One region of the Streptomyces sp. NPDC015139 genome, then DNA from elsewhere that is predicted to be linked to it. Evidence: riboswitches for the same ligand, from Rfam matches in the RefSeq annotation. Region 1 holds a riboswitch; the other holds the start of a gene.

Region 1 (5,336 bases):
CTGCCGCAGCCGCTTCGAGAACTCCGCAGCCGCGGCACCCGGGTCCGCCGCCTCGGTGAGGGCGCGTACGACGACCACCCGGCGGGCGCCGGCGTCCAGCACCTGGTCGAGGTTGGCGAGGTCGATCCCGCCGATGGCGAACCAGGGGCGGTCGGTGCCGAGGCCCGCGGTGTACCGGACCAGGTCGAGCCCGGGGGCGTGACGGCCGGGCTTGGTGGGGGTGGGCCAGCACGGACCGGTGCAGAAGTAGTCCACGCCGTCCTGCACGGCGGCCGCGGCGGCCTCGGACTCGGCGTGCGTGGAGCGTCCGATCAGGACGTCGTCGCCGAGGATCGCGCGGGCCGCGGGGACCGGCAGGTCGCCCTGGCCGAGGTGCAGCACCCCGGCACCGGCCGCGTGCGCGACGTCCGCCCGGTCGTTGACCGCGAGCAGCTTGCCGTGCCGGGCACAGGCGTCCGCGAAGACCCGGAGGGTCTCCAGCTCCTCGGCGGCCTCCATGCCCTTCTCGCGCAGCTGCACGACGTCGACACCGCCGGCCAGGACCGCGTCCAGGAACCCGGCGAGGTCGCCCCGGTCCCGGCGGGCGTCCGTGCAGAGGTACAGGCGGGCGTCGGCGAGTGCGGCGCGGGCGGTGTCGGACATGCGTGGGTCCCCCCGTGGTCGGTGTACCTGGTGGTCCTCGGGTGGCGTGCGGGCCCGGGGCTCGCACGCCACCCCCCTGGTGCGGCTGGGCTCAGACGGCGAGCGCCTGGGCGCGGCGCTTCACCTCCGTGCCGCGATTCTCGCTCAGGGCCTGCGCGGGGGTGCCGGGCAGGGTGGGGTCGGGGGTGAAGAGCCACTCGATCATCTCTTCGTCCGTGAAGCCGTCGTCCCGCAGGAGCGTCAGGGTGCCGGTCAGGCCCTTGACGACCTTGTCCCCGTCGATGAAGGCGGCGGGGACGTGCAGCGCCCGGTTCTCACCACGGCGTACGGCGATCACCTGGCCCTCCTTGACCAGCTGCCGCACACGCGTCACCTCGACGCCGAGCTGTTCGGCGATGTCGGGGAGGGTGAGCCAGGCGGGGACGAGAGCATCGATCTTTGCGTCAATCTCGGTCACGAGTCCTAGGGTAGGCGCTCCACCCGAGGTGCCGCTCGATGCCGGCGGCCGACCGCGGCGCCGGTCGCCCCGCCCCGGCGCCGATCAGTCGGCCCTGGCGTTCTTCAGGGGGCGGGCCGGATCGGTCAGGGCCTCGGGGTCCATGCGGCGGCCCGCTTCGATCAGACGGCGGCCCTGGGCCAGGTCGCGGGGCCGCCCCACCGCCAGCAGCGCCACCAGCCGGCCCTCGCGCAGCCAGCACACCGACCAGGCGGGGCCGGCCGGGTCGCCGCGCCACACCAGGCGGTCCGCGGCGGCGTGGTGCCCGGCGTACTGCACGAAGCGGCCGAACTGCTCGGACCAGAAGTACGGCACCGGGTCGTAGAGCGCCGGGGTCTCGCCGAGGATGTTCGCGGCGACCGTGCGGGGCCCCTGGAGGGCGTTGTCCCAGTGGTGGACGAGCAGCCGCTCGCCGTAGCGGGCGGAGGGGAAGGAGGCGCAGTCGCCGACCGCGTACACGTCCTCGGCCCCGGTGCGCAGGCGGGCGTCGGCGACGACCTCGCCGTGCGGCCCCAGCTCGATGCCGGAGCCGGCCAGCCAGCCGGTGGCCGGGCGGGCGCCGATGCCGACGACGACGGCGCCCGCGGGCAGCCGGGTGCCGTCGGTCAGCACCACCGCGCCCGGTTCGACGCGCTCCACGCGCGCGCCGGTGCGCAGTTCGGCCCCGCTGTCGGCGTACCAGGCGGCCATGGGCGCGGCCACCTCGGCGGGCAGGGCACCCGCGAGCGGCCGGTCGGCGGCCTCGACGACGGTCACCGCGCAGCCCGCCTCCCGGGCGGCCGTGGCGAACTCGGCGCCGATCCAGCCGGCGCCGACGACCACGATGTCGTGCTGCCGGAGCAGCACGGGCCGCAGCCGTTCGGCGTCGTCCAGGGTGCGCAGCAGGTGCACGCCGGGTACGCCCTCGGTGCCGGGCAGGGTGATGGGTTCGGCCCCGGTGGCCAGGACCAGGACGTCGTAGGGCACCGGGCCCGCCTCGGTGTCCAGCACGCGTTCGGCGGGGCGCAGGCCCTGCGCCTCGCAGCCGAGCCGCAGCTCGACGCCGAGGGACTCGAAGTCGACGTCGAAGGCGGAGCCCTCGGCCGTGCCGAGCAGCACGGCCTTGGACAGCGGCGGCCGGTCGTACGGCTGGTGCGGTTCGGCGCCGATGACGGTCACGGCTCCCTCGAAGCCCTGTTCCCGCAGGGCGACCGCGGTCTGCACCCCGGCCATGCCCGCGCCCACGACGACCACGCGCCGTTCCTGTGACGTGCCCTGTTGCGGTGTCTGCTCGCTCACCCGATCACCATAGACAACTGACGAAACGTCAGTCAGGGGGCGTGCTCGGTGACCTGCTCCACAACGCTCGTACCGCTGCCCGGAGCGGACTCCCACTCCCAGGTCTCCTCCAGCCGCAGCCGGCCGTCGGGCAGCTCCACGACGGTGGACACGCAGTGCCCGCAGGCCGTGGTCCCGTCGGTGCGCAGCTGCACGTACCGGAAGTCCAGCCGGTCGCCCTCGCGGGTCCCGACCAGATGGCCGCGCACGACCTCGCCGCCCGCGTACTCCGCCCAGACCTCGCCGTCCTTCTCGTGGTAGGCGAACCGGGTGCGGGTACCCACCTGACCTGGGGCCTGGTCCGCGACGGGGGCGAGGATCAGACCGTCGAGCGAGCGGTGCATGCCGGAGGGCTCCCTTACGGGTGACGAGCGGGGCGGGCTAGGGTGGCCACCGTACAAGCACTCGCGGGAGCCCGGACGCACCGGGCTGAGAGGGAGGCTGGCGGCCTCCGACCGTACGAACCTGATCCGGGTCATGCCGGCGAAGGGAGGGGCTGGACGCCCATGTCGTCACGTACGTCCGACGTCCTCGTCATCGGGGGCGGGATCATCGGTCTGGTCACGGCCTGGCGCGCGGCGCAGCGCGGGCTCACCACGGCCGTGGTGGACCCCGAGCCCGGCGGCGGGGCCGCGCGGGTCGCGGCGGGGATGCTCGCCGCGGTCACGGAACTGCACTACGGCGAGGAGACGCTGCTCGCCCTGAACCTGGAGTCGGCGCGCCGCTATCCCGGCTTCGCGGCCGAGCTGTCCGAGCTGACCGGCCACGACCTGGGCTACCGCCGGTGCGGCACCCTCGCGGTCGCGCTGGACGCCGACGACCGCGCCGACCTGCGGGAACTGCACGCGCTCCAGCAGCGCTCGGGCCTGGAGTCGGAGTGGCTGTCGGGGCGCGACTGCCGGCGTCTCGAGCCGATGCTGGCGCCCGGGGTGCGCGGCGGACTGCGGGTCGACGGCGACCATCAGATCGACCCGCGGCGGCTGGCGACGGCCCTGGTGGCCGCGTGCGAGCACGCCGGGGTGGTGTTCCACCGCACCTGGGCCGAGCGGCTCGACGTCGTGCGCGAGCGGGCCGCCGGCGTCACCACGGCGGACGGCACCGAGCTGCGCGCGGAGCAGGTCGTGCTCGCCGGCGGAAGCATGAGCGGGCGCCTCCCGGGCGTGCCGGACGCGCTGCTGCCGCCGGTCCGGCCGGTGAAGGGGCAGGTGCTGCGGCTGGCCGTGCCCCGGCGGTTCGCGCCGTTCCTGAGCCGGACCGTGCGGGCCGTGGTCCGCGGCAGCCACGTCTACCTGGTGCCGCGCGAGAACGGCGAGCTGGTCGTCGGCGCGACCACCGAGGAGCTGGGCTGGGACACGACGGTCACGGCGGGGGGCGTGTACGAGCTGCTGCGCGACGCCCACGAGCTGGTCCCGGGCATCACCGAGCTCCCGCTGACCGAGACCCGGGCCGGACTGCGGCCCGGCTCCCCCGACAACGCCCCGCTGCTCGGCCCGTCCGGCCTGGACGGACTGCTGCTGGCCACCGGGCACTACCGCAACGGCGTGCTGCTCACACCGGTCACCGGGGACGTGCTGGCGCACGCGCTGGCCACCGGTGACCTCCCCGAGGAGGCCCGCCCGTTCACGCCCCAGCGTTTCACCGCCCCGCCGCCGGAGCGGCCCGCACGTCTCATGGAGCAGTCCGCATGACCCTCAGCCTCACCGTCTCCGTCAACGGGGAGCACCGGGAGATCGCCCCGGGCACCGCTCTCGACGCCCTCGTCCGCACCCTCACCGCGGCGCCCTCCGGGGTGGCCGCCGCCGTCAACGAGACGGTCGTGCCGCGTGGCCGGTGGGCGACCACCGCGCTCGCCGAGGGCGACCGCGTCGAAGTACTCACCGCAGTCCAGGGAGGCTGAACCGATGGCCGACGACCCCTTCGTCCTGGGCGGTGTGCACCTGGACTCCCGGCTGATCATGGGCACGGGCGGCGCGCCCAGTCTGGACGTGCTGGAGCGGGCGCTGACCGCCTCCGGCACCGGGCTGACCACGGTCGCGATGCGGCGGGTGGACCCGTCCGTGCACGGCTCGGTGCTGTCGGTGCTGGAGAAGCTGGGCATCCGCGTGCTGCCGAACACGGCGGGCTGTTTCACCGCCGGGGAGGCCGTGCTGACCGCGCGCCTCGCCCGGGAGGCACTGGGCACCGACCTGGTCAAGCTGGAGGTCATCGCCGACGAGCGGACCCTGCTGCCGGACCCGGTGGAGCTGCTGGACGCGGCGGAGACGCTGGTCGACGACGGTTTCACGGTGCTGCCGTACACGAACGACGATCCCGTGCTCGCGCGCAGGCTGGAGGACGTCGGCTGTGCCGCGGTGATGCCGCTGGGCTCCCCGATCGGATCGGGGCTCGGCATCCGCAATCCGCACAACTTCCAGCTCATCGTCGAGCGGGCGGGCGTACCGGTGATCCTGGACGCGGGCGCCGGTACGGCGTCCGACGTGGCGCTGGCGATGGAGCTGGGGTGCGCGGGCGTGATGCTCGCCTCCGCCGTGACGCGGGCGCAGGAGCCGGAGACGATGGCCGCGGCCATGCGGCACGCGGTCGAGGCCGGCCGGCTGGCCCGGCTGGCGGGGCGGATCCCGCGCCGCCATTTCGCCGAGGCGTCCTCCCCGGCCGAGGGGCGCGCGCAGCTGGACCCCGAGCGCCCCGCCTTCCCGTCACCCGACAGTCACAGCTCTGCTGCATTCCGTCCCCACAATGGCGCAACGGGTGGGAGCGCCGTGCGCCCCTCGTAGACTCCCCTGCGTGGATACGACCCTTCAGGACCCCCTCGTCGGGCAGGTGCTCGACGGCCGTTACCGCGTCGAGGCACGGATCGCGGCCGGCGGGATGGCCACGGTCT
Region 2 (5,336 bases), on a different contig from region 1:
CGCTCCGATGCACCAGGTGCGCGCGGGACAGGGCGTCCAGGGACCGCCGGGCGCGCTCCGCGGTTTCGCCGGTCAGCGCGGCGGCGGCGTACACGTCCGCGTCGGGCCCTGGGTGCAGGCCCAGCAGCCTGAACAGTCGCGCCTCCTGGTCGGGGAGGCGGTCGTAGGACCAGGAGAAGACGGCCCGGACGGCGGCCCGGGGATCTCCGTCGCTGGAGTCGAGCAGGTCCAGGCGCCGCCGTTCGTCCCGCAGTTCCTCCACCAGGCGGGCCAGTGGATCCAGGGGGCGTGACAGGGCCAGTTCGGCCGCCACTCGCAGGGCCAGCGGAAGGTGCCCGCACTGTTCCGCCAGGGCGGCGGCCGCCGCGCGGTCCGTATCGACGCGCGGTCCGATCAGGGAGCGCAGCAGCGCGAGTGCCTCATCCGGAGAGAGGACGTCGAGGACCACTCGGTGCGCCCCGTGCAGCGACACCAGGGACGACAGCGAGTCCCGGCTCGTGATGACCACTTTGCACGTCGGGCTTCCCGGCAGCAGCGGGCGCACCTGTGCGGCGGAAGCGGCATTGTCGAGGAGGACGAGCAGCCGCCGTCCGTCCACCGCGGTGCGGAAGCGCGCGGCCCGGTCGTCGAGCCGCAGCGGTATCTCCGGGCCGGGCACACCCAGGGCGGAGAGGAAGCCCGAGAGGGCCTGGGCGGCGGAGACCGGTTCGTCCGGGTCGTAGCCCCGGAGATCGACGTAGAGCTGTCCGTCGGGGAAGGAGTCACGCGTCTGGTGGGCCCAGCGCACCGCCAGCGCGGTCTTGCCGATGCCCGCGACTCCGGAGACGGCGGAGACGACCGCTGCCGTCCCGGCCTCCGGGCCCTCTGCGGTGACCAGGCGCCGTGTGAGCTCGGCAAGTTGCTCTTCCCTGCCGCTGAAGTGGTGTACAGCCAGGGGGAGTTGGGCTGGTATCGGGACAGTGGTCGGGGCGGGTGAACTGACCGGGGCCGGGCCTGGCCCCGTCCCCGCCGGCGCCTGCTTTCCGGTGCCGAGCAGCATCTCCTCGTACGCCGACCGCAGTTCACGGCCCGGAGCCACGCCCAGATCGGAGTCGAGCTGCCGGCGGATCCTGGTGTAGGTGTCCACGGCCTCGGCCGCTCTTCCACTGGTGGCCAGACCGCGGATCAGCAGCACGGCGAGGGGCTCGCTCAGCGGGTGCTCCGCCAACAAGGGCCGCAGGACGGCGAGCACTTCCTCGGCCTTCCCCTGTCCCAGCAGGGCGTGGGCCCAGGCGAGCGTCGTCTCCAGACGCTCCTGTGTCCAGGCGGTACGGGTGCGCTCCGCCCACGCCCCCGGCAGCCCCGCCAACGGCACTCCGCGCCACAGTCGCAGCGCCTCTCCGAGGATCTCGGTGCGGCGTTGGTCGGACAGATGCGGCTCGCGCGCCCGCACGACGAGCGAGCGGAAACGGAGCAGGTCGACGGCGTGTTCGTCCGCCTCCAGGACGTATCCACCGGAGGTGCGTGCGATGCGAAGCGGCGTACTGGGTACGGCTGCCCCGTCACCGCCTGCCGTGGGCGCCACGCCGTCCATGGATGCCGCGCCGTCGAACAGCCGCCTCAGACGGCTGATGTGGGAGTAGAGGGCCGAGCGGGCCCCATTGGGCGCGGCGGTGTCCCAGACCCGGTCCACCAGCGTGCTCACGGGGACCGGTCGGCCGGTGTCGGCCGCCAGCGCCGCGAGGACTGCTCGGCGACGCGGCTCCCCGATGTCGACCGCGCGTCCCGCGACGCGCAGTTCCAAAGGTCCGAGCAGGTGCAGGTTCATCGCGCCTCACGCGGGAGGGAGGAGGGAACGGCCGTTGCGCGTTGGGGTGTTCGTCCGCCGAGCAGGGCCGGCATGCCCTCGGTCCTCCGTCATTCGCTCCTGGGCCGCCGGCAGGGCGGCCGTCACAAGGTTTCCGCAAGGTTCACCGTAGATCCTCAGCTCACATGCCGTCAGGCGGATCGCGGCAGGCACCGCGTGCCGCGGAGAACACCGACGTCCGCCCCCGGAGCCTTCCCGGGAGCGGCGTATCCGCCCGCCCTGCCGGCAGTCGCGTCAGACGTGACCAACCCGACGCAACAAGAGAATGGAATTGTCATGCGCAAGATGATGTCCCGCGCCAACCGGACAGCCGTCGCCGTCGTCGCGACCGCCTTCATGGCGTCCGGAGCGGTCGTCGCGGGGGCGACGACCGCCTCCGCGGACGGCTGTGTGGGTCCCCTGTGCGGCGCGGTGAAGAACCGGACCGGCGAGACGATGCACTACACGATGAGTCTCGGCGAGGGCCCGCACTACTGCGACGTGTGGAACTGGGGCGGCGGCACCGGGAGCGAGTTCAAGCACGCGAAGTGCAAGCAGGAGTCGTTCGGCAACGGAACGCGGGGCGGCAACGGCACCGGCAAGGACGTCGACGCCTTCACGTTCGCCACGCACGGCTACCACGAGCGGTTCTCGCGGGTCGGTACCTGGCACTGGCGGGCCAAGGGGGTCTGGACGAAGATCCGCAGCGGGGAGATCGGCGACTGCGGCATCGGCGACCACAACGAGGTCTGGTGCACGGTACTCGTGCAGGGCTGAGGGGAACCGCAGGTAGTTAGGCATTCTCAGGAGGGCGGCTGCACGCGTGTGCCGCCGCCTTCCGGCGTGACCGGCCTCAGCGGCCCGCGCCCACCCCACGACGGCGGCGACGCGTCGAGAGCGGCATTTCACGCGGCAAGAACTCTTACGGAGGGTGGCTGACCGACTACACACACGCGGGTATCGGGCAGTCGGACGGGCGCCGCACGTTTCCGGGGGGGGCACTCACCCTCCCCATCCCCCTCCCCCGACCGGAACCGGTCACCGGACCGGGCTATTCTGGCCGGCGTACCTGGACACGGGGTGCCCCCGCACGGGGGCTGAGATCACACCCGTTGAACCTGAACCAGTTAGGACTGGCGGAGGGATGTCGTATGTCGTTGCCGTATGCCCATGAAGAGACGGCCGTCGCCGAGGCGCGGGGCGTCTTCGACGGCCGGATGCCGACCGCCCCCGGCGATCTGCGAGTGGAGGCGCGCGGCATCGCGCCGGTGCCCGAGGACGCTCGCTACGGCAGCCCCCGCCGGCTGTTCACCGTGTGGTTCGCCCCCAATCTGACGATGACCGGCGTCTTCACCGGTACGGTCGGCGCGGCCCTCGGACTGGACTTCGCCACCGCGCTGCTCGCCGTGGTGCTCGGCACCGTGCTGGGCGCGGTGCCCACGGCCTACCTGGGAACCTGGGGCAGCCAGACCGGGGCGGGCCAACTCCCGCTGGCGAGGCTGGCTTTCGGACGGGCCGTGGCTCTGCCGGGCACCCTGCAGTGGCTGTCCTCCATCGCCTGGGACGCCCTGATTGGCCTGTTCGGGGGCGACGCGCTGGCTCAGCTGTTCGGCTGGCCGTTCTGGCTGGGCGTCCTGGTGATGCTCATCGCCCAGGGGGCGCTCGGCGTGATCGGGTACGAGGCGATCCACCGCCTGCAGACGGTGATGACCTTCGCGCTCGCCGCCTCGTTCGCCGCGTTGGCGGTGAAGCTCGTGCACGGCACCCAGCCCGCGACGGCCGCGACCGTGCACGGCGCCGACCGGGCGGGAGCGTTCGTGCTGACCTGCACCATCGCTTTGAGTCTCGCGCTCTCGTGGGCCCCGTACGCCAGTGACTTCAGCCGCTACCTGCCCCGCACGGCGTCGCGTTCCAGCATGTTCTGGTGCACCCTGCTCGGTGTCAGCGTGTCCTTCGTCGCCGTGCAGGCACTCGGTCTGTGGGGCGCCGCTGAGTTCACCGACCAGACCGCCCGCGGTGTCGACCGGTTGCTCGGCGGCGGCGCGCTCGGCGCGTTCGGACTCCTCGCGGTCGCCGTCGCGGCCCTGTGCAGCAACGCCATGAACGACTACAGCGGGTCGCTGGCGCTGCAGACGATCGGAGTGCGGCTGCCGCGGCCGGTCGCCGCCGCGCTCGCCGCGGTGCTCGGCTTCCCGCTCGTGCTGTGGATGCACGCCGCTGACACCACTGCCCGCTTCCAGAACGTGCTGCTGTTCGTCGGCTACTGGATCCCCGCGTTCGTCGCGGTCGTGATCGTCGACTGGGTGGCCCGCGCACGGGCGCGCGGCGACCGCCCGGTCGACCTGGCGCAGGAGCACGCCGCGCCGCAGCCGTGGTGGCCGGCCGTCACCGCGTTCGTCGTCGGTTTCGCCGTGGCGGTGCCGTTCATGAGCACCAGCCTGTACGTGGGGCCGGTCGCCCGGGCCCTGCACAGCGCCGACCTCGCCTACCCCGTCGCGTTCCTCGCGGCGCTGCTCGTCTATGCGCCGTTGCGCGTACGACGCCGGTCCTGACCCGCGCCCGCTCCTCCTCGGGGAGTTGCCTGCCCCGGCTGGGCGGATCGTGTGCGGTGGCGTTCCGGGGACTCGGCTCAGCGCGTCACCCGGTGGCGGAGGTAGACGACTCGCGAACTGAAGGTGCGGGTCTCGACGAGTTCGAGATCCACGCGGCGCTCGTGCCGGGGGAAGAACGGGATGCCACCGCCGAGGAGCACCGGGTGGACCAGCGTCCGGTACTCGTCGATCAGATCCAGCGCGGCCGCCTCGGCGGCGAGGGCGGCGCCGCCGATCGCGATGTCGCCCTCCCCCGGCTCGGCGCGCAACCGCTCGATCTCCTGCGTCAGGCCGCCGGAAGCGAGCCGGGCATGGCCCTCGACCTCCGACAGCGTGGTGGAGAACACCACTTTGGGGAGCTGCTTCCAGAGCGCCGCCCATTCGCGCTTCGAGTCGTCGAGCGACGGGTCCTGGTCGGCGGTCTCCCAGTACAGCATCGTCTCGTACAACCGTCGTCCCAGGAGGTGGACGCCGACGTCTCGTACCCTGTCGATCCAGGAGCGAAAGATCTCCTCGTCGGGCACCGTCCACGCGAAGCTGCCGTCCGGCCCCACGATGTAGCCGTCGAGCGAGACGCTCATCGAATAGGTCACTCTGCGCATCGGAAGGCCTCCTCGGCAACGGTTCGAGAGTACGACCGCCGAATGCCGCGGGCTTGTTGCGGCTCGCGAGAGCCCCGCCCGATGTCGCCGCTCCACGGGCGTTCGCCCCGTACCTGAGTACGTTCTGAGTAGGCGCGCTCATGTGGTACGACGTGGTGCGGGACACACTCCGAACCATGACACATGTTCCGCCACCGGCCGAGGAGCTGCGGCTCATCGACACCGAGCTGTGGCAACTGGACGCCCGCCGGACCCAGTTGCTGGCGCGCCGCACCTGGCTGGTCGCCCATCTGCCCTCGCTGTCACAGCCAAGTCCGG

Evidence for each region. Region 1 has a riboswitch for thiamine pyrophosphate ahead of thiO (glycine oxidase ThiO). Riboswitches for the same ligand answer to the same signal wherever they lie in the genome.
Region 2: linked by a shared signal. The riboswitch ahead of ACF08B_RS29690 (purine-cytosine permease family protein) and the one ahead of thiO (glycine oxidase ThiO) in region 1 are both predicted to bind thiamine pyrophosphate.

The regions. Positions count from the first base shown of each region.
Region 1 is NZ_JBIBUW010000005.1:173,168-178,503, reverse strand. Features, by position in the region: gene thiE (thiamine phosphate synthase) at 1-642, opposite strand, end outside; gene ACF08B_RS15745 (Rv2175c family DNA-binding protein) at 734-1,099, opposite strand; gene ACF08B_RS15740 (NAD(P)/FAD-dependent oxidoreductase) at 1,184-2,416, opposite strand; gene ACF08B_RS15735 (hypothetical protein) at 2,449-2,799, opposite strand; TPP riboswitch at 2,853-2,964, shown strand; gene thiO (glycine oxidase ThiO) at 2,962-4,143, shown strand; gene thiS (sulfur carrier protein ThiS) at 4,140-4,352, shown strand; partial or broken gene ACF08B_RS15720 (thiazole synthase) at 4,357-5,148, shown strand; gene pknB (Stk1 family PASTA domain-containing Ser/Thr kinase) at 5,240-5,336, shown strand, end outside.
Region 2 is NZ_JBIBUW010000012.1:232,395-237,730, reverse strand. Features, by position in the region: gene ACF08B_RS29700 (tetratricopeptide repeat protein) at 1-1,807, opposite strand, end outside; gene ACF08B_RS29695 (hypothetical protein) at 2,123-2,602, shown strand; TPP riboswitch at 2,892-2,987, shown strand; gene ACF08B_RS29690 (purine-cytosine permease family protein) at 2,977-4,377, shown strand; gene ACF08B_RS29685 (dihydrofolate reductase family protein) at 4,455-5,018, opposite strand; gene ACF08B_RS29680 (SCO7613 C-terminal domain-containing membrane protein) at 5,195-5,336, shown strand, end outside.